One region of the Streptomyces sp. BI87 genome, then DNA from elsewhere that is predicted to be linked to it. Evidence: riboswitches for the same ligand, from Rfam matches in the RefSeq annotation. Region 1 holds a riboswitch; each other region holds the start of a gene.
What was found. A riboswitch is a leader RNA that binds a small molecule or an ion and turns the genes downstream of it on or off. The one in region 1 is predicted to bind cyclic di-AMP.

Region 2: it holds a riboswitch for cyclic di-AMP, as region 1 does, so the genes downstream of both, OIM89_RS19160 (C40 family peptidase) here and OIM89_RS02865 (LysM peptidoglycan-binding domain-containing M23 family metallopeptidase) in region 1, are expected to answer to the same signal.
Region 3: it holds a riboswitch for cyclic di-AMP, as region 1 does, so the genes downstream of both, OIM89_RS05475 (M23 family metallopeptidase) here and OIM89_RS02865 (LysM peptidoglycan-binding domain-containing M23 family metallopeptidase) in region 1, are expected to answer to the same signal.
Region 4: it holds a riboswitch for cyclic di-AMP, as region 1 does, so the genes downstream of both, OIM89_RS10525 (transglycosylase family protein) here and OIM89_RS02865 (LysM peptidoglycan-binding domain-containing M23 family metallopeptidase) in region 1, are expected to answer to the same signal.

The regions. Positions count from the first base shown of each region.
Region 1 is NZ_CP110079.1:679,969-685,673, reverse strand. Features, by position in the region: gene OIM89_RS02880 (VOC family protein) at 1-113, opposite strand, end outside; gene OIM89_RS02875 (TetR/AcrR family transcriptional regulator) at 922-1,521, opposite strand; gene OIM89_RS02870 (alpha/beta fold hydrolase) at 1,567-2,451, shown strand; gene OIM89_RS02865 (LysM peptidoglycan-binding domain-containing M23 family metallopeptidase) at 2,553-3,497, opposite strand; cyclic di-AMP (ydaO/yuaA leader) riboswitch at 3,499-3,678, opposite strand; gene OIM89_RS02860 (methyltransferase domain-containing protein) at 4,050-4,865, opposite strand; gene OIM89_RS02855 (bifunctional phosphatase PAP2/diacylglycerol kinase family protein) at 5,015-5,705, opposite strand, start outside.
Region 2 is NZ_CP110079.1:4,294,216-4,299,920, reverse strand. Features, by position in the region: gene OIM89_RS19170 (dihydrofolate reductase family protein) at 1-187, shown strand, start outside; gene pcrA (DNA helicase PcrA) at 216-2,738, opposite strand; cyclic di-AMP (ydaO/yuaA leader) riboswitch at 3,031-3,188, shown strand; gene OIM89_RS19160 (C40 family peptidase) at 3,196-4,377, shown strand; gene OIM89_RS19155 (DIP1984 family protein) at 4,471-4,944, shown strand; gene OIM89_RS19150 (hypothetical protein) at 5,268-5,621, opposite strand.
Region 3 is NZ_CP110079.1:1,279,750-1,285,454, reverse strand. Features, by position in the region: gene OIM89_RS05480 (M16 family metallopeptidase) at 1-1,150, shown strand, start outside; cyclic di-AMP (ydaO/yuaA leader) riboswitch at 1,396-1,549, shown strand; gene OIM89_RS05475 (M23 family metallopeptidase) at 1,563-2,336, shown strand; gene OIM89_RS05470 (GntR family transcriptional regulator) at 2,586-3,272, shown strand; gene OIM89_RS05465 (SUKH-4 family immunity protein) at 3,471-3,884, shown strand; gene OIM89_RS05460 (hypothetical protein) at 3,802-4,029, shown strand; gene OIM89_RS05455 (HPr family phosphocarrier protein) at 5,405-5,686, opposite strand.
Region 4 is NZ_CP110079.1:2,444,655-2,450,359, forward strand. Features, by position in the region: gene OIM89_RS10510 (DUF501 domain-containing protein) at 1-528, opposite strand, end outside; gene OIM89_RS10515 (FtsB family cell division protein) at 553-1,062, opposite strand; gene eno (phosphopyruvate hydratase) at 1,236-2,522, opposite strand; gene OIM89_RS10525 (transglycosylase family protein) at 2,959-3,645, opposite strand; cyclic di-AMP (ydaO/yuaA leader) riboswitch at 3,651-3,839, opposite strand; gene OIM89_RS10530 (transglycosylase family protein) at 4,004-5,032, opposite strand; gene OIM89_RS10535 (cytochrome P450 family protein) at 5,209-5,705, opposite strand, start outside.

The DNA.
Region 1 (5,705 bases):
ACGCCGCCCTGCTGGTGCCGCATCGCCCGGCTGCCCGCCAGCCGCTCGTAGAACGGCACCGCGGCCTCCAGATCCTCGACGCAGATCCGCAGTGTGGTCCCCAGGATTTCCACGCTTCACCCATTCCAGACGCTCCGGCCCGCACGCTCGCGGTTGACCTCGCCGCACGACACCGGGCGGAGGAAGATCCGAAGCCCGCGCGACGCCCTCATGATGGCACGCCACGTCCGTAGCGTCAGGTCCCTGCCGGAGCCTCAACTCCCTTCAGGGGAACGGCCTTCTCCGGCGATGAGCCGTGACGTGGCGTCTCGTCGCGAGACCGTCTCTCGTGGACGCAGCTCTTGGCCGCGTTCGGCACCTCGGGGAGCGGGGTGCCGGCCACCGAGACGTAGCGGCCGTCCTCGGTGAGGCCGGTGGAGAGGTCGGCCCAGGCGGCGTCGAGTACGGCGTCGTAGGCGCCCCCAGGGCAGCGACGCCGGGTCGTACGCCACGGTCGCGGCCCCCAGCTCCTGCGCCACCTTCACGTGTCCGGAACGGGAGACCAGCCCGTCCTCCGCCATCCCCGCCCGCCGGGCCGGTTGTACGGCGAGCCCGCCCACGGCTGCGGCGGCCCCGGTCACCAGCGGACGCCCGCCGGGGCGGGGGCGTAGCGCGGCCGCTCCGGCAGGGCGGCCGGTTGGGCCCAGGTACCGAGGCCGGTGTGCACGTCCGTCCGCACGGCAGGACGTCGAGACCGTGCGGCGCGTCCGCACGCTGCTCACCGCCGGGCTCACCACCGCGACCATCGCCCGCGTCCTGCCGTGCGTCCGCGAGGAGGGCGAGCAACTGGTGCCGACCTGGTCGCCGGGCTCCGGCACGAGCGTGAGCGGATCCCCCGGGCCATCGACGACCTGCTCTCCTCGCGCACCATCCTGGACGGCGTCATCGAGGCCCCCCGAACAACTCGTCCAGGTGGTGGGTGAGGACGGCGAGCGCCGCGTCCCCGGTGCGCTGTCCGCCCAGCACGCCGGAGCCCAGCCCGTTGACCATGGCGAGCAGCCCGGCCGCCGTCATCACCGGGTCCCGCTCCGGGGCGACCTCCCCTGCCTGCTGGGCCGTGCCGATCTGCCGGGCGAGGAACCCCTCCAGCAGGTCGGGCTGGGCCGTTGCCTGCTTCTCCAGTGCCGGATCGCCCAGGACCAGCGTGTAGTAGGCCGCGTAGGTGCGGGTGATGCGGCGGCTCTCGGCGTCGGTCGGCAGGATGCTGGTCAGGATCGCCGTCACGGTGGAGCGCGGTGTTGGCGGGGTGCCGGCCGCCCGGACGAACCGGTCCATCCGTGCCTGGAGCTGGGTGCCGAGGCGGGCCAGCGCGTCCAGCAGCAGGGCCTGCTTGGTCGTGAAGTAGTACTGCACCAGCCGCAGGGAGACTCCCGCCTCGGCGGCGACCGCCCGCATGCTCGCCGACTGGAGTCCCTCGGTGTCGGCGATGCGCAGCAGTGCCTCGGCGATCTGCTTCCTGCGTTCCTCGTGGTCGACCGGCATGACGCCGCCCCCTCCCCTTCCGGTTGTGGTACAGGTGTACCAAGGTTGTGGTACATCTGTACCATGAGCATGGGCGAGTTCAAGAGCGACAAGGCGGCAGAGCGGTACCGCGCGGTTCACGCGTACGTCCTCGACCAGGTCTGGCCCGGTCCGCGCACCGCCGTCGACGTGTCCACCTCCTTCGGCACCACCCGGGTCCTGCGTGTGGGCCCGGCGAGCGCCGAGCCGATCGTCCTGCTGCCCGGCGCGGGCGGCAACTCCCTGATGTGGCACGGGTACGTCGAGGCGCTGGCCGCCCACCGCACGGTGATCGCCGTCGACACGATCGGCGAGGCCGGAGCGAGCACGCAGACCGCGCCGGTCGCCGACGGGCGGGACGGCGCGGCCTGGCTGGAGGAGGTGCTCGACGGCCTGGAGGCGAGCGCGGCCCACGTGGTCGGCTGCTCCTACGGCGGCTGGCTGGCGCTGAACCACCAGATCCACCACCCCGGCCGGACCGCCACCCTGACCCTCCTCGACCCGGCCGGATTCGCCGACCCCGGCCGGCGCTTCTACGCCTGGCTGATCGCCGGCGGACTGGCCGGCCTGGCGCCGCGTGCCCTCCGTCCGCGCCTGGCCGGGCTGGTGGGCAACACCGCGATCCTGGACACGGAGCTGATGCGGCTGGGTCGCGCCGGGGTCGGGTTCCGCCGCGCGCTGCCCGCCGCCCGGGCCCTGACCGACGAGGAACTGGGCCGGCTGACCGCGCCCGCGCTCTTCCTGCTCGGTGAGCGCAGCGCCCTGCACGACGCGCGCGAGGTGGCCGCCCGGGTCGGCGCGCTGGTGGACACCGCCGAGGTGGAGATCGTGCCCGGCGCGGGCCACGCGCTGCCCACGGACCGGCCCGCCCTGGTCGCCGAACGCATCCTCAAGATGGCGGCCGGGCGGTAGGGGGTGGCGGCACGCACGCGGCCGGGGCCGGAGCCGGGCGGTGTGTGCCCGGCTCCGGCCCCGGCCGGTGGTGAGGAGAGACCCGGCGGTGCCGGGGTGCGTCAGACGGAGACGCCGTGACCGCGCAGGTAGGCCAGCGGGTCGATGTCCGAGCCGTAGCTCGGGCCGGTGCGGACCTCGAAGTGCAGGTGCGGGCCGGTGGAGTTGCCGGTCGAGCCGGAGAGGCCGATCTGCTGGCCCGGCGTGACGCTCTGGCCGGACGAGACCGAGAGCGACGACAGGTGGGCGTACTGGGAGTACTTGCCGTCGGCGTGCTTGATGACGACCTCGTTGCCGTACGAGCCGCTCCAGCCGGCGGAGACGACGGTGCCGGCGCCGATGGCCTTGACGGAGGTGCCCGAGGAGGCGGAGAAGTCGACACCGGTGTGGTAGCCGGAGGACCAGCTGCCGCCGGAGGCGCGGTACGCGGTGGAGGCGGACGCCTCGACCGGGCGGACCCAGTCGCCGGAGACGGCGGGCTGCTCGGCCTGCTCGGCCTCCGGCTTGGCCGGGGCGGCCGGCTTCGGCGCGGTCTCGGTCTTCTGCGCGGCCGAGGCGCCGGAGTCGGCCTTGGGCGCGGCCGGCTTCGGCGCGCTCTGCGGCTTGGCCGGGGCGGGCTTCGGGGCCTCGGCGGCGGTGCCGTCCACCGAGAGCTTCATGCCCGGGCGGATCAGGTTCGGGTTGGAGCCGACGACCTCACGGTTGTCCTGGTAGAGCTGCTCCCAGCCACCGTCGACGTGCTGCTCGTCGGCGATCTTGGCCAGGTAGTCACCGACGACGACCTCGTAGGTCTCGGCGTCGGCGGCGGCGTTCTTCGGCGCCTGCTGCTGAGCGGCGGCGACGGCCTGCTGGACGGCGACGGACTCCGGCGCCGACTTCTCGGCGGCCTGTGCGTGGGCGGCGCCCATCAGCGGCAGGGCCAGAGCGGCGCTGCCCGAGCCGGCTACGGCCAGCGTGCGGGCTATGCGCATGGTCCTGGTACGGCGGTGCTTCCCCTTGGCGGGCATGAAGGTTCCTCTCCGGCGCCTGCGAGGTGAGCTGTCGGGTTCGGGCTGGAGCTGCCCGGCCGCGCCGTGTGGCGCGGCTTCACCCCTAGCCGGGGCCGGTGGCGTGCGCGGCGCGCTGCTCCCGGTTCCGGCGGCTTACCTGGGTCCCCCGCTCCTGCCGTGGAAGGGTCGATGTGCGGATACCGGACGGCGGCAGGATTCGGCGGTCCATCCGGAATGACGGTGACCGTAGACGAGCCCGACTCCCGCGAACAAGCAGCGTCCGCGCCCAGGAAGTCGCTTTCTTGATCCTTTGTTCCGAGGGCGGTCACCCTCCGTAGACTCGCGATCTTTCCGGGCGTGGCGGGCGTTGTGCCCCGGCTCGCGGCGGCTGCCACGGACCGTGACGGCTATGACGCTGCTCACGGGGCAGGCACAACGGCCTCCGGCGCGGCGGCAATTGATGCATATGCAGCTTGATGCCCCATTTGTCCCCAATGTGGGGTGGTGTAGGAGCCGCATAAGGGTGACGCTCTGTCACCTCGGTCAGGTGCGGGCCCCGGTCCGCTCCGCTCAGGCGCGGCAGAGCAGCTCCCCGTGGAGCACCGCGAACCAGCCGTCGGGTGCCGTCGCCCACTGCCGCCAGGCCGCCGCGATCCGTTCCAGCTCCGCCCGGTCCGCGTACCCGAGGCCGGCCGCCCGCTCCGCGTACCCGGAGGCCGTCGTCCGGTCCGCCCACAGCCCGCCCCACCAGGCCCGTTCCTCCTCGTCGGCGTAGCACCAGGCCGAGGCGGCCGCCGTGACCTCGGTGAACCCGGCCGTCAGGGCCCACGCCCGCAGTCGCCGCCCCGCGTCCGGCTCGCCGCCGCCCGCCCGCGCCACCGACCGGTACAGCTCAAGCCACGCGTCGAGCCCCGGGTTCGCCGGGTACCAGGTCATCGCCGCGTAGTCCGCGTCCCGTACGGCGACCAGGCCGCCCGGCACGCAGACCCGGCGCATCTCGCGCAGGGCGCCCACCGGGTCGCCGAGGTGCTGGAGCACCTGGTGGGCGTGGACCACGTCGAAGGAGGCGTCGGGGAAGGGGAGTGCCTGGACGTCGCCGGTGCGGAAGGTGGTGTTGACCAGGGAGCGTCCGGCGGCGGCCGAGCGGGCCGTGTCCAGGATCTCCCCGGCGCTGTCGATCCCGGTGACGTGCCCCTGCGGGACCAGGGCGGCGAGGTCGGCGGTGATCGTTCCCGGGCCGCACCCCACGTCCAGGGCGCGGTGGTGCGGCTCCAGTGAGGGCAGGAGGTACCCGGCCGAGTTGGCTGCGGTGCGCCAGGTGTGGGAGCGCAGGACGGACTCGTGGTGGCCGTGGGTGTAGACGACGGCGGCGGGATCGGTGGGCACGGGCGGTCTCCTCGCGGCGGCGGGGTGGGCGGCGGTCCGGATGCCGGCGGCGGAGTGGCGCGACCGTTCCCGGTGTCGCGACCGTACACGCGGCGGCCCGCATGATGAGACCCCCGTCTCACCATGCGGGCCGCCGGGCTGACGCGCGATCAGAGGGTGAGCGGGCGGTACACCCGCAGCCCCTCGTGGAGCTTGTCCAGTCGCAGGTTCGGGCCCGCGTCGGTCACCTCGCCGTCGAAGGCCAGCGGCGTGCCCGGGGTGATCCCGTCGATCCGCAGCCGCTGGACCCGTACCGCCGCGTGGAAGGGCGAGCGGGTCAGCGGGCCCGCCAGGGCCGCCGCCATCAGCCGGAACCCGGGGCCGCGCCCGCCGTGCACCGCGCGGACGTCGATCAGGCCGTCGGCCAGGTCGGCCCGGCGCCCGCCGGTCAGCCCCATCCGGCGGTAGGTGCAGTTGCCCGCGAAGAGCAGCCACAGGGGGCGCCGCTCACCCTCCACCACCGCCTCCAGCGGATGGTCCCGGCGCCGTACCCGGGCCGCCGCCACCACGTCCGCGAGCCGCCCGCCGACCCGTCCCGACCAGCGCTCCCGCTCCCGGACCAGCTCCGGGTAGACCCCGAGGCTGAAAGTGTTGAGGAAGTACCCGGTCCGCTCCCCGGAACGGAAGCGGCCCACGTCGACCGCGACCGCGTCGCCCGTCTCCACCGCCCGGCACAGCTCCTTCGGGTCCTCTATCCCGAGGTCGTACGCGAAGTGGTTGAGGGTGCCGCCCGGCAGCACCGCCAGCGGCAGCCCGCGGTGCAGCGCCACCCCGGCCGCCGCGTTCACCGAGCCGTCGCCG
Region 2 (5,705 bases), 3.6 Mb from region 1:
GGCCCGGACGCTCCTCGCCGAGGGGCTGGCCGACGAGCTGCAGCTGATCGTCATGCCGGTGCTGCTCGGCGGCGGCAAGTCGCTCTACCCGGCGGACGGCGGCAAGCGCCCGCTGGAGCTGGTCTCCACCACGACCAGCCCCGCCGGCGTCAACGTCTGCACGTACCGGGTCCCGCACGAGGACTGACCCGGTACGGGTCCGGGGCCAGGTCCCGCTACAGCTTCTCGACCGGCGCGTACCGCAGCAGCAGCCGCTTGGGCTTCTCGCCGCCGAAGTCGACGGTGGCCTCGGCGGCCGAGCCCGCGCCCTTGACGCCGACGACCGTGCCCAGGCCGAACTGGTCGTGGGTGACGCGGTCACCGACGGCCAGCGCGACCACCGGCTGCTCGGCGGCGCGCCGGGTGGCGAAGGCCGGGGCGCCCTTGGCGCGGGTGGAGGAGGAGAGCGAGGAGGCGACGGAACCGGCCGGGCCGCGCGGGCTCGCGGCGGCCGGGGCGCCGATGGCCCCGGTCCGCTTCCACTTCAGGTGCTGCTCGGGGATCTCCTCCAGGAAGCGGGAGGGCGGGTTGTACGAGGGCTGGCCCCAGGCGCTGCGCATGGCGGCGCGGGTGAGGTAGAGCCGCTCACGGGCGCGGGTGATGCCGACGTAGGCGAGGCGCCGCTCCTCCTCCAGCTCCTTGGTCTGGCCGAGGGCGCGCATGTGCGGGAAGACGCCGTCCTCCATGCCGGTGAGGAAGACGACGGGGAATTCGAGGCCCTTGGCGGTGTGCAGGGTCATCAGGGTGATGACGCCGGAGCCGTCCTCGTCCTCGTCGGGGATCTGGTCGGAGTCGGCGACCAGGGCGACCTGCTCCAGGAACTCGGGGAGCGTGCCCGCGCCCTCCTCCTCGCTGCGGTCCTGCTCGAACTCCAGGGCCACGGCGGCCAGTTCCTGGAGGTTCTCGATGCGAGTCTCGTCCTGCGGGTCGGTGGAGGCCTGGAGTTCGGCGAGGTAGCCGGTGCGCTCCATGACCGCCTCCAGGACGGTGGCGGGCCCGGCGCCGGACTCGACCACCGTGCGCAGCTCCTCCATCAGCGTGTTGAACCGCTTGACGGCGTTGGCCGAGCGGGCCGCCATGCCGTACGCCTCGTCGACGCGGCGCAGGGCCTGCGGGAAGCTGACCCGCTCGCGCTGCGAGAGGGCGTCGATCATCGCCTCGGCGCGGTCGCCGATGCCGCGCTTAGGGGTGTTGAGGATGCGGCGCAGGGAGACGCTGTCCTCCGGGTTGGCGAGGACACGCAGGTAGGCGAGGACGTCGCGGACCTCCTTGCGCTCGTAGAAGCGGACGCCGCCGACGACCTTGTAGGGCAGGCCGACCCGGATGAAGATCTCCTCGAAGACACGGGACTGGGCGTTGGTGCGGTAGAAGACCGCGATGTCGCCCGCCTTGGCGTCGCCCGCGTCGGTCAGCCGGTCGATCTCCTCGGCGACGAACTGGGCCTCGTCGTGCTCGGTGTCCGCGACGTACCCGGTGATGCCGGCGCCCGCCCCGGCGTCGGTCCAGAGGTTCTTCGGGCGGCGGTTCTCGTTCCGCTCGATGACGGCGTTGGCCGCGGTGAGGATGGTCTGGGTGGAGCGGTAGTTCCGTTCCAGGAGGATCGTGGTGGCGTTCGGGTAGTCCTCCTCGAACTGGAGGATGTTGCGGATCGTGGCGCCGCGGAAGGCGTAGATCGACTGATCGGCGTCGCCCACCACGCACAGCTCGGCCGGCTCGGGGGCCGGGTGGAGCGGGTCGTGGTCGGACTCGGCGCCCTCGGGGACGTCCGCCGGGCGGTCGGCCGGGGTGCCGACCAACTCCCTGACCAGGGAGTACTGGGCGTGGTTGGTGTCCTGGTACTCGTCGACCAGGACATGCCGGAAGCGGCGCCGGTAGTGGTCGGCGACGTCCGGGAACGCCTGAAGCAGGTGGACCGTGGTCATGATGATGTCGTCGAAGTCGAGCGCGTTGGCCTCGCGCAGCCGCGACTGGTACATCGTGTACGCCTGCGCCAGCGTCTTCTCGAAACCGTCGGCGGCCTGGGCGGCGAAGTCCTCGGGGTCGACCAGCTCGTTCTTGAGGTTCGAGACCTTGGCGGTGAAGGACTTCGGCGGGAAGCGCTTCGGGTCGAGGTCGAGGTCGCGGCAGACCAGGGCCATCAGCCGCTTGGAGTCGGCCGCGTCGTAGATCGAGAACGACGAGGTGAAGCCGAGGTGCTTCGACTCGCGGCGCAGGATGCGCACGCAGGCGCTGTGGAAGGTGGAGACCCACATGGCGTTGGCGCGCGGGCCGACCAGCTCCTCCACGCGCTCCTTCATCTCGCCCGCGGCCTTGTTGGTGAAGGTGATCGCGAGGATCTGGCCCGGGTGCACACCGCGCTCGCCGAGCAGGTGGGCGATGCGGTGGGTGAGCACGCGGGTCTTGCCGGAACCGGCTCCGGCGACGATGAGCAGCGGCGACCCGCTGTGGACGACGGCGGCGCGCTGCTCGTCGTTGAGCCCGTCGAGCAGGGCGGCCGGATCGACGGCGGGACGCGGGGCGCCGTCCCGGTAGTACGCGTCCCGGTCCGCGGGCGCGTCGAACTTCCCGCCGAACAGGTCGGCCGGGATCTCCTCCGGTGCCTCCTCCTCGGGCGGGGGCGGCGGCTCGTCACCGAGCCGGGCAGAGGGCGCCGAGGACTGGAGGTCGGCCAGGAAGCTGTCGTCAAAGAGGCTGCTCATCGCCTACCGAGTCTAGGCCGCCGCGCCGACAACCGGGCCGCCCTTCCGGCGACCGGAGCCCTGACCTCGGGGGACGTGACGTACCGGACACGGGGGACGCACGCGGGGACGTACGAGGGAGCGTGCGCCAGGTCACACGAACCGCCGCCCGGAGCTGCTTTTCGACCGTTCACCGACAAGATAACGAAAATGTATCGGGCATATCGCTCACCAACCTTCACAGGCACCACACGAGTTGGCTAGCGTGCTCGCCGGGTCGGTTCGTCCCCCGCCGGCGACTCGCGCCGGAGCGCACCGCCCCCTGCCGAATCCGGTCCGCCCCCACGGGCCCCGGAGCCGGGGACCCACCGCGCACCACCGGGGTGAATCGGTTCTGATCCGAACCGTAGGGCAGCCTTCCGTACGCCCGAACCCGACAGCTAACCCGGCAGGCGGTCCACGGAAGGAGTCGCACGCCTTGGCGTCGCATCGCAAGCCTCGTGCCCCGCGCCACCGCACCGCCGGTGCCCTCGGCCTCACCACCGCCGCCCTGACCTCGGTGGCCCTGCTCTCCCAGACCGCGCAGGCGGCCCCGCAGCGTCCGGCGGCCAAGCCCTCCCTGGAGGAGGTGCAGAAGAAGGTGGACCGGCTCTACCGCGAGGCGGGCACGGCGACCCAGAAGTACAACGCGGCCCAGGAGCGGACCAGGACCCAGCGCGCCAAGGTCGACAAGCTGCTGGACGGGGTCGCCAAGCGGGCCGACAAGCTGAACGCCGCCCGGGGCGAGCTGGGCGCCTTCGCCGCCGCCCAGTACCGCAGCGGCGGCGTCTCCGAGACCGCCACCCTGCTGCTCGCCGACGACCCGCAGAGCTGGTTCGACCAGAACCAGCTGATGAACCGCCTCACCCAGCGCCAGAAGGCGGTCATCGACGACTACCAGACCCAGCAGGCCGAGGCGGGCCGCGAGCGCGCCAGGGCCGCACGCCAGCTGGAGAGCCTCACCGAGTCGCAGCGCGCCCTCAAGGACAGCAAGCGCGAGGTGCAGGGCAAGCTCACCGAGGCCCGCACCCTGCTCTCCGAGCTGACCGCCGAGGAGAAGGAGCGGCTGGCCGAGATCGAGCGGAAGAAGCAGGCCGAGGCGGAGCGGAAGGCGAAGGAGCGCGCCGAGAAGGAGGAGGCGGAGCGCAAGGCCCGCGAGGCGGCCGAGGAGAAGGAGCGCGAGGAGTCCGGCTCGGGCTCCGGCCCGGGCTCCGGTTCCGGCACGGGCACCGGCTCCGGCGGCGGCTCCACGGCCCCCGACTCCTCGTACGCGGCCAAGGCCGAGAAGGTCATCGCCTTCGCCCGCGCCCAGATGGGCAAGCCGTACGTCTGGGGCGCGGCCGGGCCCGACTCCTTCGACTGCTCCGGCCTCACCCAGGCCGCCTGGAGGACCGCCGGCATCTCGCTGCCCCGCACCACCTGGGACCAGGTCGGCGTCGGCCAGAAGGTCTCCGTGGACTCCGCCCAACCCGGTGACCTGGTCTTCTTCTACGACGACATCAGCCACGTCGGCATCTACATCGGCGGCGGCGAGATGATCCACGCCCCGAAGCCCGGGGCGAACGTCCGGGTCGAGTCGATCTACTACATGCCGATCCACAGCGTGGTGCGGCCGGCCTGACCGGCGGAAATTCCGTGGCGACCGCGAGCACGGCCGTCCTACTGTCGGACCGGTCCGCGGCGTCCGTCGCGGCCGACACGGGAGGGGGGGCCGGTGAAGCTCGCGGAGGCACTGGCGGAACGGGCGGCGGCGGTCCGGCGCGTGGAGCAGCTGCGTTCACGCGTCGAGGCGAGCGCGCGCTACCAGGAGGGGGAGACCCCGGCCGAGGACGCGGCGCGGCTGCTCGCCGAGGCCGACGAGGTGCTGGACACCCTGGAGGCGCTGATCCGGCGTATCAACCGGACCAACGCCACCGTGGAGCTGGGCCCGGACGGCACCCTCACCGACGCGCTGGCCCGCCGGGACGTGCTGCGGCTGCGCCACGCCACGCTCACGGCGGCGGCCGACGCGGCCGCGGGCAGTGGTGGCCGGGGCGGGTACGGGCGGCAGCTGCGGTCCGAGCTGCTCATGCTCTCGGCCCTGCCCGTGGCCGAGCTGCGGGAGCGGGCCGACCTCGTCGCCCGGGACCTGCGGCAGCTGGACGTCCGTGTCCAGCGCGCCAACTGGGAGGCGGACCTGGTCCCGTGACGTGGAGCAGCAGGTAGCCGTTCGGAGGCGTGCACAACCGAGGGCCGGCGGTTCCGGTCCGCCTCCTGGCGCGTGAAGGGCGACGCGGGGTTCGATTCCCCCTCGACAGTGCAGCCCAGCACCACGCACAGGTGACGGCGCACCGCGCACAGCACATCACCGCGTGCAGATTCGGACGGCGAGGGCGGGTTCGGGGCTCTCCACGTCGCGCGGCCCGGCCGCGCACGGCGAAGGCCGGGTTCCTCAACGTCGTTCTCGACGGTGGGGAACCCGGCCTTCGCCGTGTGTGCCGCGGCCCGCGTGGTGTCCGGTGGGCGGCGGGGTCAGGTCCAGAGGGTGGCGATGAAGATGTTGAGGACGGTCAGGCCGCCGACGGCGCCGAAGACGCCCTTGTCGACCTTCTCGTCGTCGCGTTTCACGTAGACCAGCGCGAGGATGACTATGAGGACCAGCAGTTTGATGCCGATCTTCATGTGGTTGAGGGTGCCGCCGTCCATCTCCCGGAGACCGACCAGGATGATGCCGGTCACGAGCATGGTGAGGGCGCCGTGGAGCATGGCGGGGATGAAGCGGGCCGTGCCCGCACCGATCGCCTTCATCTGGGTGAGGAAGCCACCCAGCAGTGAGGCGATACCGATGATGTGCAGGCCGACGAACACATTGATGAGGACGTCCATGGCCCGCACCCTAACGAGGGCCGACCTGCCCCCTGACCACCAGGGTCCTAGGGGGTGTCTGCCCGGTGGCGGGGCTGCTCCTGG
Region 3 (5,705 bases), 600 kb from region 1:
CACCGACCGGGACAGCGCCGAGGAGTTCGCCGCCGAGCTGGAGCGTTGCGGCGCCACCCTCGACGCCTTCGCCGACCACCCCGGCGTCCGGCTCTCCCTGGAGGTCCCGGTCTCCCGGCTGGAGAAGGCGCTCGGGCTGCTCGCCGACGCGCTGCGCGCCCCCGCCTTCGCCGAGGCCGAGATCGAGCGGCTGGTCCGCAACCGCCTCGACGAGATCCCGCACGAGCAGGCCAACCCGGCCCGCCGCGCCGCCAAGGAGCTGTCCCGTCAGCTCTTCCCGGCCGACGCGCGCGTCTCCCGGCCCCGCCAGGGCACCGAGGAGACCGTCGAGCGGATCGACGCGGCCGCCGTCCGCGCCTTCTACGAGCGGCACGTCCGCCCGGCCACCGCCACCGCCGTCATCGTCGGCGACCTGGAGGGCACCGACCTCGCAGCCCTGCTCGCCGGCAGCCTCGGCGCCTGGCAGGGCGACGCCGGCAAGCCCAACCCGGTGCCGCCGGTCACCGCCGACGACACCGGCCGCGTCGTCATCGTCGACCGTCCCGGCGCCGTCCAGACCCAGCTGCTCATCGGCCGCGTCGGCCCCGACCGGCACGACCGGGTCTGGCCCGCCCAGGTCCTCGGCACGTACAGCCTCGGCGGCACCCTGACCTCCCGTCTGGACCGCGTCCTGCGCGAGGAGAAGGGGTACACCTACGGCGTGCGGGCCTTCGCCCAGGTGCTCCGCTCCACCCCCGAGGGGACCGGCGCGGCGATGCTCGCCATCAGCGGCTCCGTCGACACCGAGTCCACCGGCCCGGCCCTCGACGACCTCTGGAAGGTGCTGCGCACCCTCGCCGCCGAGGGGCTGACCGACGCCGAGCTGGACACCGCCGTCCAGAACCTCGTCGGCGTGGCACCGCTCAAGTACGAGACGGCCGCCGCCGTCGCCTCCACCCTCGCCGACCAGGTCGAGCAGCACCTGCCGGACGACTTCCAGGCGCGGCTGTACCGCATGATGGCCGAGACCGGCGCCACCGAGGCGACCGCCGCCGTGGTCAGTGCCTTCCCGGCCGACCGGCTGGTCACCGTCCTGGTCGGCGACGCCTCCCGGATCGCCGAGCCGGTGCGCGCGCTCGGCATCGGCGAGGTCAGCGTGGTCACCGGCTGACGCGGCGTCAGCAGGGCCGGGCCGGCACCGGTCCGGCCCGGCGACGGAACCCCGGAGACCCTGAGCGGTATCCGGGGTTCCGTCATGTCCACGCCTCTGCGCTCATGTCCGTTTCGCAGGAGTGACGCCCCGTCTGCCCTGTGGTGTGCGCTACAAAAGCGGCGTTCGGTTTGTAGCGCGACAGAACTGCCGATTAACGTCTCTGCGGCTGTCCGGCCGACGCACCCGCCACACCCGTGGCGAACGGGCAGTCATCGCCGAATCCCCGCAGGGCGCGAGCCCGGGGAACCGGGGACCCACCGTCCCAGGGGTGAATCGGGCGCCTCCCACGAGGGGCCCGTAGGAGACCTTCCTGCTCCGAACCCGTCAGCTAACCCGGTAGGCGAGAAGGAAGGAAAGGACCAGCCGCTCCATGGCGTTCACCCGTCCCACCGGGAAGCACCGGCGTCCCACCCGCCGGGCCACCCGCACCGGGGCCGGCCTGGCCGGCGTCGCCGCCCTCACCACCACCGGCGTGGTGTCCACCCTGGCCTCCCCGGCCGCGGCCGCCGAGGCCCCCGCGCACACCGGCTTCACCGAGGCCATCGTGATCGGCCACAGCCTCGCCGACCGGATCGACGACCAGGCAGCCGCCCAGCGCCTCGCCGCCGAGGACGCCGCCGCCGAACAGGCCGCCGTCGAGGCCGCCCGCCTCCAGGCCGCCGAGGCCAAGCGCAAGGCCGAGAAGAAGCGCGCCGAGAAGGTACGCGCCGCCCGCGCCGCCGAACGCGAGCGCCTCAACCGCTACGTCCTCCCCGTCGAGGGCTCCTACGTCTCTACCGGCTACCAGACCGGCGGCAGCCTCTGGTCCTCCGGCAGCCACTCCGGCGTCGACTTCCACGCCCCCGCCGGCAGCGCCGTCCGCGCCGTCGGCGCCGGCACCGTGGTCGAGACCGGCTGGGGCGGCGCCTACGGCAACGAGGTCGTCATCAAGATGCACGACGGCACCTACACCCAGTACGGCCACCTGGCCTCGGCCACCGTCTCGGTCGGCCAGACCGTCACCCCGGGCCAGCAGATCGCCGTCTCCGGCTCCACGGGCAACTCCACCGGCCCGCACCTGCACTTCGAGGCCCGCTCCGGCGCCGACTACGGCACCGACATGGACCCCGTCGCCTACCTGCGTGGCCACGGCGTCGACGTCTGACCGGCAAAGCCTGACCGGCAACGTCTGACCGCCCCTCACGGGCATCTCCCTCCCCGAAGGCCCCGGCCCCGGAACCCCCACCGGACCGGGGCCTTCGGCATACCCGGACGCCCCCGCCCTGCTATCGCTTTCCGGCCAAAAGATATCCATGAATTACCTGGCGCCGTCGGAAAATACTCCGTCCTGTCATAGAGTCGCGGAAGAGCACAGGACGACCGCGCTTTCGCGGGTCACGGGCGGAGGATGGGTATGGGTATTCCCGCGCAATCGGTATGCACCGCGATCAGGGAGGACATCGTCTCCGGTGTGCACGAGCGCGGCTCCCGCCTCACCGAGCAGCAGCTCGCCCGCCGCTACGGCGTCTCCCGCGTCCCCGTCCGCGAGGCGCTGCGCACCCTGGAGGCCGAGGGATTCGTCGTCACCCGCCGGCACGCCGGGGCCTGCGTCGCCGAGCCGACCGAGCAGGAGGCGGCCGACCTGCTGGAGATCCGCATGCTCCTGGAGCCCCTCGGCGCCGCCCGCGCCGCCCGCCGCCGCACCGAGGCCCACCTGAAGGTCCTGCGGGGCCTGGTCAGACTGGGCCAGGAACGCGCCAGGCTGGGTGAGGGCGAGGACCTGCGGTCGCTCGGCGCCTGGTTCCACGAGACCCTCGCCCAGGCCTCCGGCAGCCCCGGCCTCACCGCCCTGCTGATCCAGCTCCGCCAGAAGGTCACCTGGATGTACGCGGTCGACCCGCCCGCCGCACCCGCCGAGTCCTGGGCCGAGCACGGCGCCATCGTCGACGCCGTGGCCCGCGGCGACGCGGAACGAGCCCGCACCCTCACCGCCCAGCACGCCGAACGCGCGACAACGGCCCACCGCCTCCGCTTCGGCTCCCGGACCACCGGGGTGAGGACTTCGCAACATGCCGTCAACGTTCCGGGCGTCCGGAATTAACACGACCGCCGTATACAAAGGACAGCGAATTCCTGAATGCGCGTCTTCGACTGCTCCGGTCGGCAGGAATTCCCTCCCCGGGGTGCGTGATATCGGCGTGCGGGGCCACGGGGGGATTCGGTGTGCGCGAATTCCGTCGAGCTCCTCCGGCGGTCACCGAAATGGGGCGCGCCCCGCGCCCCGGGAAAGGGGCGGCATATGGCGACGTACGATCAGCCGGCCTCGTGGGCAGGTCCCGGGCGTGTCACGCGGCTCCGACGCGAGGACGTGGCCAGCTGGCGCCTCCCTGACGCCATGAAGGTACAACTCGTCGAGACGGGCATCCCGGTGGCTCCACGCCTCATCGAGCCCGAGACGAACAGCGCGAAGCCGACCCGTCCCTGCTCAGCTCCGGTGGCCCGCTCCGCCGCCTCACCGAGCAGGCGGACCCCGACGCCCCGGCCGAGCGGCCCTCGTTCGGTGTCGCACCGGAGACCGGCACGGTCCACTTCGTCCTGCCGGACGGAGAAGCGCCTTCGCCAACTCGGGGATCGGCCCGTGGCTGGACACCCTTCACCGCTACGGTACCCACGTCACCACCTCGGCGCTCCTCGGCGAGCCCGACGGCCCTGAGGAGTACCTCTCCCCGGCCGAGGAAGAGCAGGCACTCGCGGAACTGGGCCGACTGTCCAAGGTTCTGAGAGAGACCGACCCGGCAGCCTTCGCCGGTTACGAGGGATACCTCTGGTCGGAACTCCTGGACCGCCCGCTCTTCTGATCGCGTCGTGGCTGGCTGCGACTCGTACGTTCGGGGGCGGGGCACCGGTCGTCCCTTCTCTGCCCTGAGGTCGTCTCGGCGCGGAGAGGAGCACGAACAAGGCCCAAGCTCACAAGGCCGGTGCCCCTGGACGCCGCGTGAGCTTTGCCAGGGCCGTGCTTCGAGTCGCCTTGTGCTCGCGGTGACTTGGCTGCGACGGAAACACACTGCCCCGGCAAGCTTTGTCCTGGCCGGTACGAGGGAGTGGGTGGGGGTGTGCTCGGCTGGCGGCGGCCCTTGAGCTGTCTGCGTGTCCTTCTCGGCTCCGTCGCGGGGCTGGCTGGGCAGCTCACCCGTGCGGAGACGGGGCACGGAGTCCCTTGTCGAGGCCGCGATCCTGGTCCCTCCCCGCACCCAGGGGAAGCACGGTCCGGCCGTAGCGCCGGGGCGGGGCCCCGCGCCTGCTGCCTGCCGATGACAGGGATGGGGACGGGTGGGGTGCTTTGCCACGAGAGCCGGCCGATTGGGGACGGAGGCGGGCAGCGGAGGCTAGGCTGGCCGACATGGCGAAGTTGGCGCGATACGGCAACTCTCCAACGTAAACATGCAGGTCAGGGAGACTGCTCCCCGCACGGGCGGGGGTGGACCCGTCGATGCGGTCGCCGAGTTCCTTGGCCGCCACTGCTTCCCGCACGGGTGGGGATGGGCCCATCACCGCGCGCTCGGCAAGCGGGCCATGCCCGGCCCCCCCCCGCAGATGCAGGGCTGGTCCTCACGGATTCCAGCGCCCAGGCTGCGAAGAGCTCGCCTGCATCCGCCATTGAGCCCGCGCAGAGCCGTAGTAGCCCTGAACGTGGCTCCGCCATGAGGCGGAGCCACGACCTCGACCGAGCTGGGGCCTCCACCGGGTGAGGAAGGGCGGACTGGGCGCCACTGGCGAGGACTTCTGCGAAACGGGTCGCGGGCCCTTCACTGCGCAGCGCCCCTGCTCGCCGCCGAGACGGGAAGGGCACACGAGGGGGCACCCGTTGACAAGGACCACGTCGGACGAGCTGTCACGACAGACGAGCTGTCGAGCCTGTCACTGGACCCCCGCTCGCCCCGGTCAGAAGCGCGTGGCCGCCCGCCTGTCTCGCCGCCCGCATCTCCGGCGAGCGGCCACGCAGCGCCGGTAAATCGCTCTGCCGCCTGCTTGCGGCAGCCAGCGCATCCGGAAGCTCCCCCCGCCCGGACCTGCCAAGCCGGGAGCATGACCCCGAGGCGAGGCAACGCGAGGCGCCCCGGGCAACCCTCACGCCACCCCCGCCCGCCGAAGGAAACGCGACGCCCCCAAGGCAAACCAACCCCCCACCCAGCCTCGTCGCGCCCCAGCCCCCTCGGGCCTGACGCCGCCAACTCAAACAGTCTCCGGAAGCTCGTCCAACCCCTCCGCCACCAGCCTCGCCAGCCGCTCCAGCGCGGCCTCCGCGCCGTCCGCGTCGGCGGAGAGGACGATCTCTTCCCCGCCCTGGACGCCGAGGCCGAGGACGGCCAGCATCGAGGCGGCGTTGACCGGGGCGGTGTCCGGCTTGGCGATGGTCACGGGGATGCCGGAGGCGGTGGCGGCCCGGACGAAGATGGAAGCGGGACGGGCGTGCAGGCCCTCGGCCCAGCCGACGTTGACGCGGCGCTCAGCCATGTTGAAGCTGCCCTTCACG
Region 4 (5,705 bases), 1.8 Mb from region 1:
CGGCTCCGCGGTCTGCGGCAGCGTCACGCAGGAGCCCTTGCGCCACCACTCGGGGAGCATCGCGAGCGCCTCGTCACCGAGCGGGTTGACGCCGGGTCCGGCGGCCAGCGAGTGGGCGACCAGGACGTGCAGGCACTTCACCCGGTCCGGCATGCCGCCGGCGGAGGGGAAGTTCTTCAGCTCCTCGATCTCGTCGCGGCGCTTGATGTAGTCCTCGTGCGCGGCCCGGTAGGCGTCGGCCAGTTCCGGGTCGGTGGCCAGCCGCTCGGTCATCTCCTTCATCACGCCGTTGGCCTCCAGCGTGCCGATGGCCGAGGCGGCGCGCGGACACGTCAGGTAGTACAGCGTGGGGAAGGGCGTGCCGTCCTCCAGGCGGGGCGCCGTCTCGACGACGTCGGGCTGGCCGCAGGGGCAGCGGTGCGCGATGGCGCGCAGACCGCGCGGCGGACGGCCCAGCTGCTGCTGGAAGGCGTCGACGTCGGCTGCGGTCGGCTCGGTGCGCGGGGTGGGCGGCGGGGGCGTGTCCATGGCGGGGTCAGGTCTCTCGGTCGTTCACTCGGTGGCGGGGCGGACGGGCCGCGGCCCGGCGGCCTGGTCGGCGCGGTCGACGCCTTCCAGCAGGTTGGTGTACCAGGGCCGGGTCGCGGCGGTGCGGTCGGTGCGGCTCGGTTCGGCCGCGTCCGGGTCGATCATGGTGTAGCCGGTCTCGCCGGGGCGTACGTAGTGCAGGCGCTCGCGGATGCGCTGCTCGGCGTAGCGGTCGTCCTCCCAGCGGGCCTTCTCGTCGCGCAGCTGCTCGACCTTGGCGCGGTGGGCCTCCCGTTCGCGCTGGAGGTCGGCGATCTCGGCGCGCTGGGAGACGTACTGCCGCATCGGGTAGGCCAGCGCGACGATCAGGGAGCAGAGGACGAGGGCGAGGAGGGCGGCGCGGCCGGTGAGGCGGGAGCGGCGGGCCTGGCGGCGGTTCTGCGAGCGGTAGACGCGGGCGGCGGTCTGCTCGCCGAACAGCCTGAGCCGGGTCGCGGTGGAGAAGCGGTCCGCACCGCTCTTCTTCCCGGCCATGCCCGCCTCCCCTTCGGCCGTGCGCTGTGCGCGGCCGCTCTGCCCGTCCGTCAGGTGTCCCGCGCTCGCACGTCCCGCTGATCCTCGCCCGCACGTGCCCGCGTCCCCGCCCACGGTACGGGACCGGGGGCGGGGACGCGGGGAGGCCGGGGGCCGTCGGCGGCCCGGCCGGGTCAGCCCTTGAAGCGCGGGAAGGCGCTGCGGCCGGCGTAGACCGCGGCGTCGTCGAGGATCTCCTCGATGCGCAGGAGCTGGTTGTACTTGGCGACGCGCTCGGAGCGGGCCGGGGCGCCGGTCTTGATCTGGCCGCAGTTGGTGGCGACGGCGAGGTCGGCGATGGTGACGTCCTCGGTCTCGCCGGAGCGGTGGCTCATCATGCACTTGAAGCCGTTGCGCTGGGCCAGCTCGACGGCGTCCAGCGTCTCGGTGAGCGAGCCGATCTGGTTGACCTTGACGAGCAGGGCGTTGGCCGACTTCTCCTCGATGCCGCGGGCGAGGCGCTCGGGGTTGGTGACGAACAGGTCGTCACCGACGAGCTGGACCTTGTCGCCGAGCTTCTCGGTGATGACGTTCCAGCCGGCCCAGTCGTCCTCGAAGAGCGGGTCCTCGATGGAGACCAGCGGGTAGGCCGCGACCAGCTCCTCGTAGTACTCGGTCATCTCGGCGGCCGAGCGGGACTTGCCCTCGAACTCGTAAGAGCCGTCCTTGTAGAACTCGGAGGCGGCGACGTCCAGGGCGAGCGCGACGTCCTTGCCGGGGACGTAGCCGGCCTCCTTGACCGCCTCCAGGATGAGGTCGAGGGCGGCGCGGTTGGAGTCGAGGTTCGGGGCGAAGCCGCCCTCGTCGCCGAGGCCGGTGGCCAGGCCCTTGCGCTTCAGGACCTTCTTCAGCGTGTGGTAGACCTCGGTGCCCCAGCGCAGGGCCTCGGAGAAGGACTCCGCGCCGATCGGGGCGATCATGAACTCCTGGATGTCCACGTTGGAGTCGGCGTGCGAGCCGCCGTTCAGGATGTTCATCATCGGCACCGGGAGCAGGTGCGCGTTGGGGCCGCCGAGGTAGCGGAAGAGCGGCAGGTCGCTGGCCTCGGAGGCGGCGTGGGCGACGGCGAGGGAGACGCCGAGGATGGCGTTGGCGCCGAGCGAGCCCTTGTTGTCGGTGGCGTCCAGGTCGAACATGGCCTGGTCGATCAGGCGCTGCTCGGTGGCGTCGTAGCCGACGAGCTCCGGGCCGATCTGCTCGATGACGGCGAGGACGGCCTTCTCGACACCCTTGCCCTGGTAACGGTTGGGGTCACCGTCACGCAGTTCGATGGCCTCGAAGGCGCCCGTGGAGGCGCCGGACGGCACGGCGGCGCGGCCGGTGCTGCCGTCGTCGAGGCCGACCTCGACCTCGACCGTGGGGTTGCCTCGGGAGTCCAGGATTTCCCGGGCTACGACGACGTCGATGGACGGCACGAGCATCTCCTTCTGGGATGTGACGCGGGTCGGCCTTCGGTCGGCCGTTCGCTCCAGAGCCTAACCGGCGGCCGACCCCATCCTGGCGTCGCGCCCGGACGCTGGGACGAAAAGAGGCCCGTACGGGGCGAAACCGTACGCAACCGCCGATTTCTACTCACCGGTAACGACCGCCCGGCGGCGACAGGGAGGAAGCCGACAGGGAGGGAAAGGGGAAGCCCCGTCCCGATGCGCTGGGGGGGAGTCACGCATCGGGGCGGGGCTGTCCAGGGGGGCGGGGTCGGGCCGTGGGGAGCCTGTCCACCCCGCCACACCGGCGGCTTCGCGAGCCGAAGGGGCGCGTCGTTGCCGCGACGCCGTCGCGCGCAGGCCGCGAAGCGGTTGAGCACGTCGGGTGGCCCGACAACGACGCCGGCGCCCCGGAGGCGAGCGAAGCTCGCAATCAGGAGAGGTGGAGCTGCTGGCCCGGGAAGATCAGGTCGGCGTTCTCGACGATGTCCTTGTTCAGCTCGAAGAGCTTCTTCCAGCCGCCCTCGACGTTCTCGGCCTTGGCGATCTGGCTGAGGGTGTCGCCCTTGGCGACCTTGTACTCGCCGTCACCCTTGGCGACCTCCTCGCCGGTGGGGGTCTCGACGGTCTCCTCGGCCGGGGCGGTCCGCTGCTCGCTGCGGTCGGCGCGCGGCTCGGGACGCTCGGGGGCGGCCTGCGGGGCGGGCTGCTCGGCCGGCTTCTCGGCCTCGGCGCCGCCACCGTTGTACGCGGCGTTGCTCAGGCCGGTGCCGCAGTTCGGCCAGGCACCCTTGCCCTGGCCGGCCAGGACCTTCTCGGCCACGGCTATCTGCTGCTCCTTGGTGGCCTGGTCGGCGCTGGAGGCGTAGGCGGTGCCACCGAAGGCGGCCCAGGTGGACGGCGTGAACTGGAGGCCGCCGTAGAAGCCGTTGCCGGTGTTGATGGACCAGTTGCCACCCGACTCGCACTGGGCGACGGCGTCCCACTCGGAAGCGGTGGCGGCGGAGGCGGAGCCGGTCGCGACGAGCGGCGCGGCGACGGCGACACCGGCGACACCGGCGAGCGACAGGATGCGGGTGACCTTGGAGGGACGGCGGTGCTTGGCCTTGTTGGTCAGCATGAAAGGAATCTCCTCACCGACGCCTACGAGGTGAGCTGTCGGGTTCGGGCCGGTTGAGTGCCCGGCCGCGCGTTCCCGTCCGGAACGCGCGGCTTCACCCCGAGCCGCTCCGGCGCCCGCCCCGTCGTGGGACGAACGGCCGGTGCGGCGGCAAACCTTGGGTCCCCCGCTCCTGTCTACGGCGCTTGCGCGACGACTGTCCCGGACGGCCGTCGACAGGATTCGGCGTAACGACCGCTGGGGCCCGCCAATGGCGAGCGGCCTAGACCGTAAGCACGGCCGGCGGCAGATTCCAAAGACGATCAGGGGGTCTGAGATCCATGTCTCACTTCCCCCGATCCGGACATTCCCGCCCGAACTAGCGCCCGATTCGGTCCTTTTCAGCCTTCGGGTCCGATCCGAGATCAAGGGCCTGACCGGGCAGGATGTGGTCCGCGTCGTCCCCGACGATCCCCTTGTTCGCCTCGTACAGCGCGGGCCACCCGCCGTCCACCTCGTGGAGCCAGGCGATGACCGAGAGACTGTCGCCCTCCTTGACGGTGTACGCGCCGGAGGCGTCGGGCGCGTCGCCGCGGTCACCCCGCGAGGCGTGCCGCCCGGAGCCCTCGCGGCTCTCGCCGGAGCCCGACTCGGCCGCGGTGCCGCCGCGGTGGCGTCCGCCGCCGGAGTCCTCGTCCTCACCCGGGGTCGCGGAGGGCGCGCCCGAGGGGGCCTCGGGGATCTCCGTGGTCTCCTCGTCCGGGGTCGCGGACGGGTAGCCGTCGGGGATGGAGGTCGGGTCGGTGGAGGGGGCGGCCGAGGTGGTGTCACCCTTCTCCCCCTTCTCCTTCTTCTCCCCCTTGCCCTTCTCGTCCTTGTTGTCCCGGTCTCCCTTGTTGTCCTTGTCGGGCGCCTTGCCGTCCTCGTCCTCGGCCTCACCCTTGCCCTTGCCCTGGTCGGCGGGCGAGGCCGGGGAGGCGGAGGGGGTGCCGGTGTCGCTGGGGACGCCCGGGTTCACGTCGGCGGACTCGCCGCCCTGCTTCAGCCCGATCGCGGGGGCGCAGGTGGCCCAGGCGGCGGTGCCCTCGGCGTCGAGGATGCGCTCGGCCACCACGATCTGCTGGGAGCGGCTGGCGAGGTCGGCGGAGGGCGCGTAGCTGAGGCCGCCGTGGCGCTCCCAGAGTTCCTGGGTGACCTGGAGGCCGCCGTAGTAGCCGTTGCCGGCGTTGGTGCTCCAGGCACCGCCGCTCTCGCACTCGGCCAGCCGGTCCCACGTGGCGGTGTCGGCCGCGCTGGCCGATCCGGCGCCGAGCAGGGGGATGGCGATGGCCGAACCGGTCACCCCGGCCGCGACGACGAAGGCCGGAGCCTGTCGGGGGCGTCGGTGACGTCCGTTCCCGGAGAGCATGCGGTTGCCTTTCGCGTGACGACTGCTGACCGGCGCCCGCTCGGTGGCGGCGGGGCTTCCGGTTGGCGCTGAAGGTAGCGGCTGTCGAACGTTCGTCACAAGTCGATGCAGCGGAGATCACGTCAACATCACATTATTGACGTGTCGTCAGTTCCGGTGAACGAAAAGGGTGGCCGTCACACCTTCTTCGCGCCCCCGGCCCGCTCCGGTGTGAACTCCACCGGCAGGGTGCGCAGTCCGCGCATGATGAGTCCGCCGCGCCAGCGCAGGTCGTCGGGTGCGGCGCCGAGCCGCAGGTCCGGAAGGCGGGTCAGCAGGGTGGCGAGGGCCGCCTTTCCCTCCAGCCGGGCCAGCGGGGCGCCGATGCAGTAGTGGATGCCGTGGCCGTAGCCGAGGTGCTGGTTGTCGGTGCGGGCGAGGTCGAGGCGGTCGGGGCAGGCGAAGCGTTCGGGGTCGCGGTCGGCGGCGGCGAGCACGACCAGGACCGGGTCCCCGGCGGCGATGCCGGCCCCGCCGATCCGCAGCGGCTCGGTGGCGTACCGCCAGGTGGCCATCTCCACCGGGCCGTCGTACCGCAGGAGTTCCTCGATGCCGGTGTCGAGCAGCGCCTCGTCGCCGTCGGCCAGGGCCTGCTGGAGGCGGGCGCGTTCGGCGGGGTTGCGGAGCAGCGCGT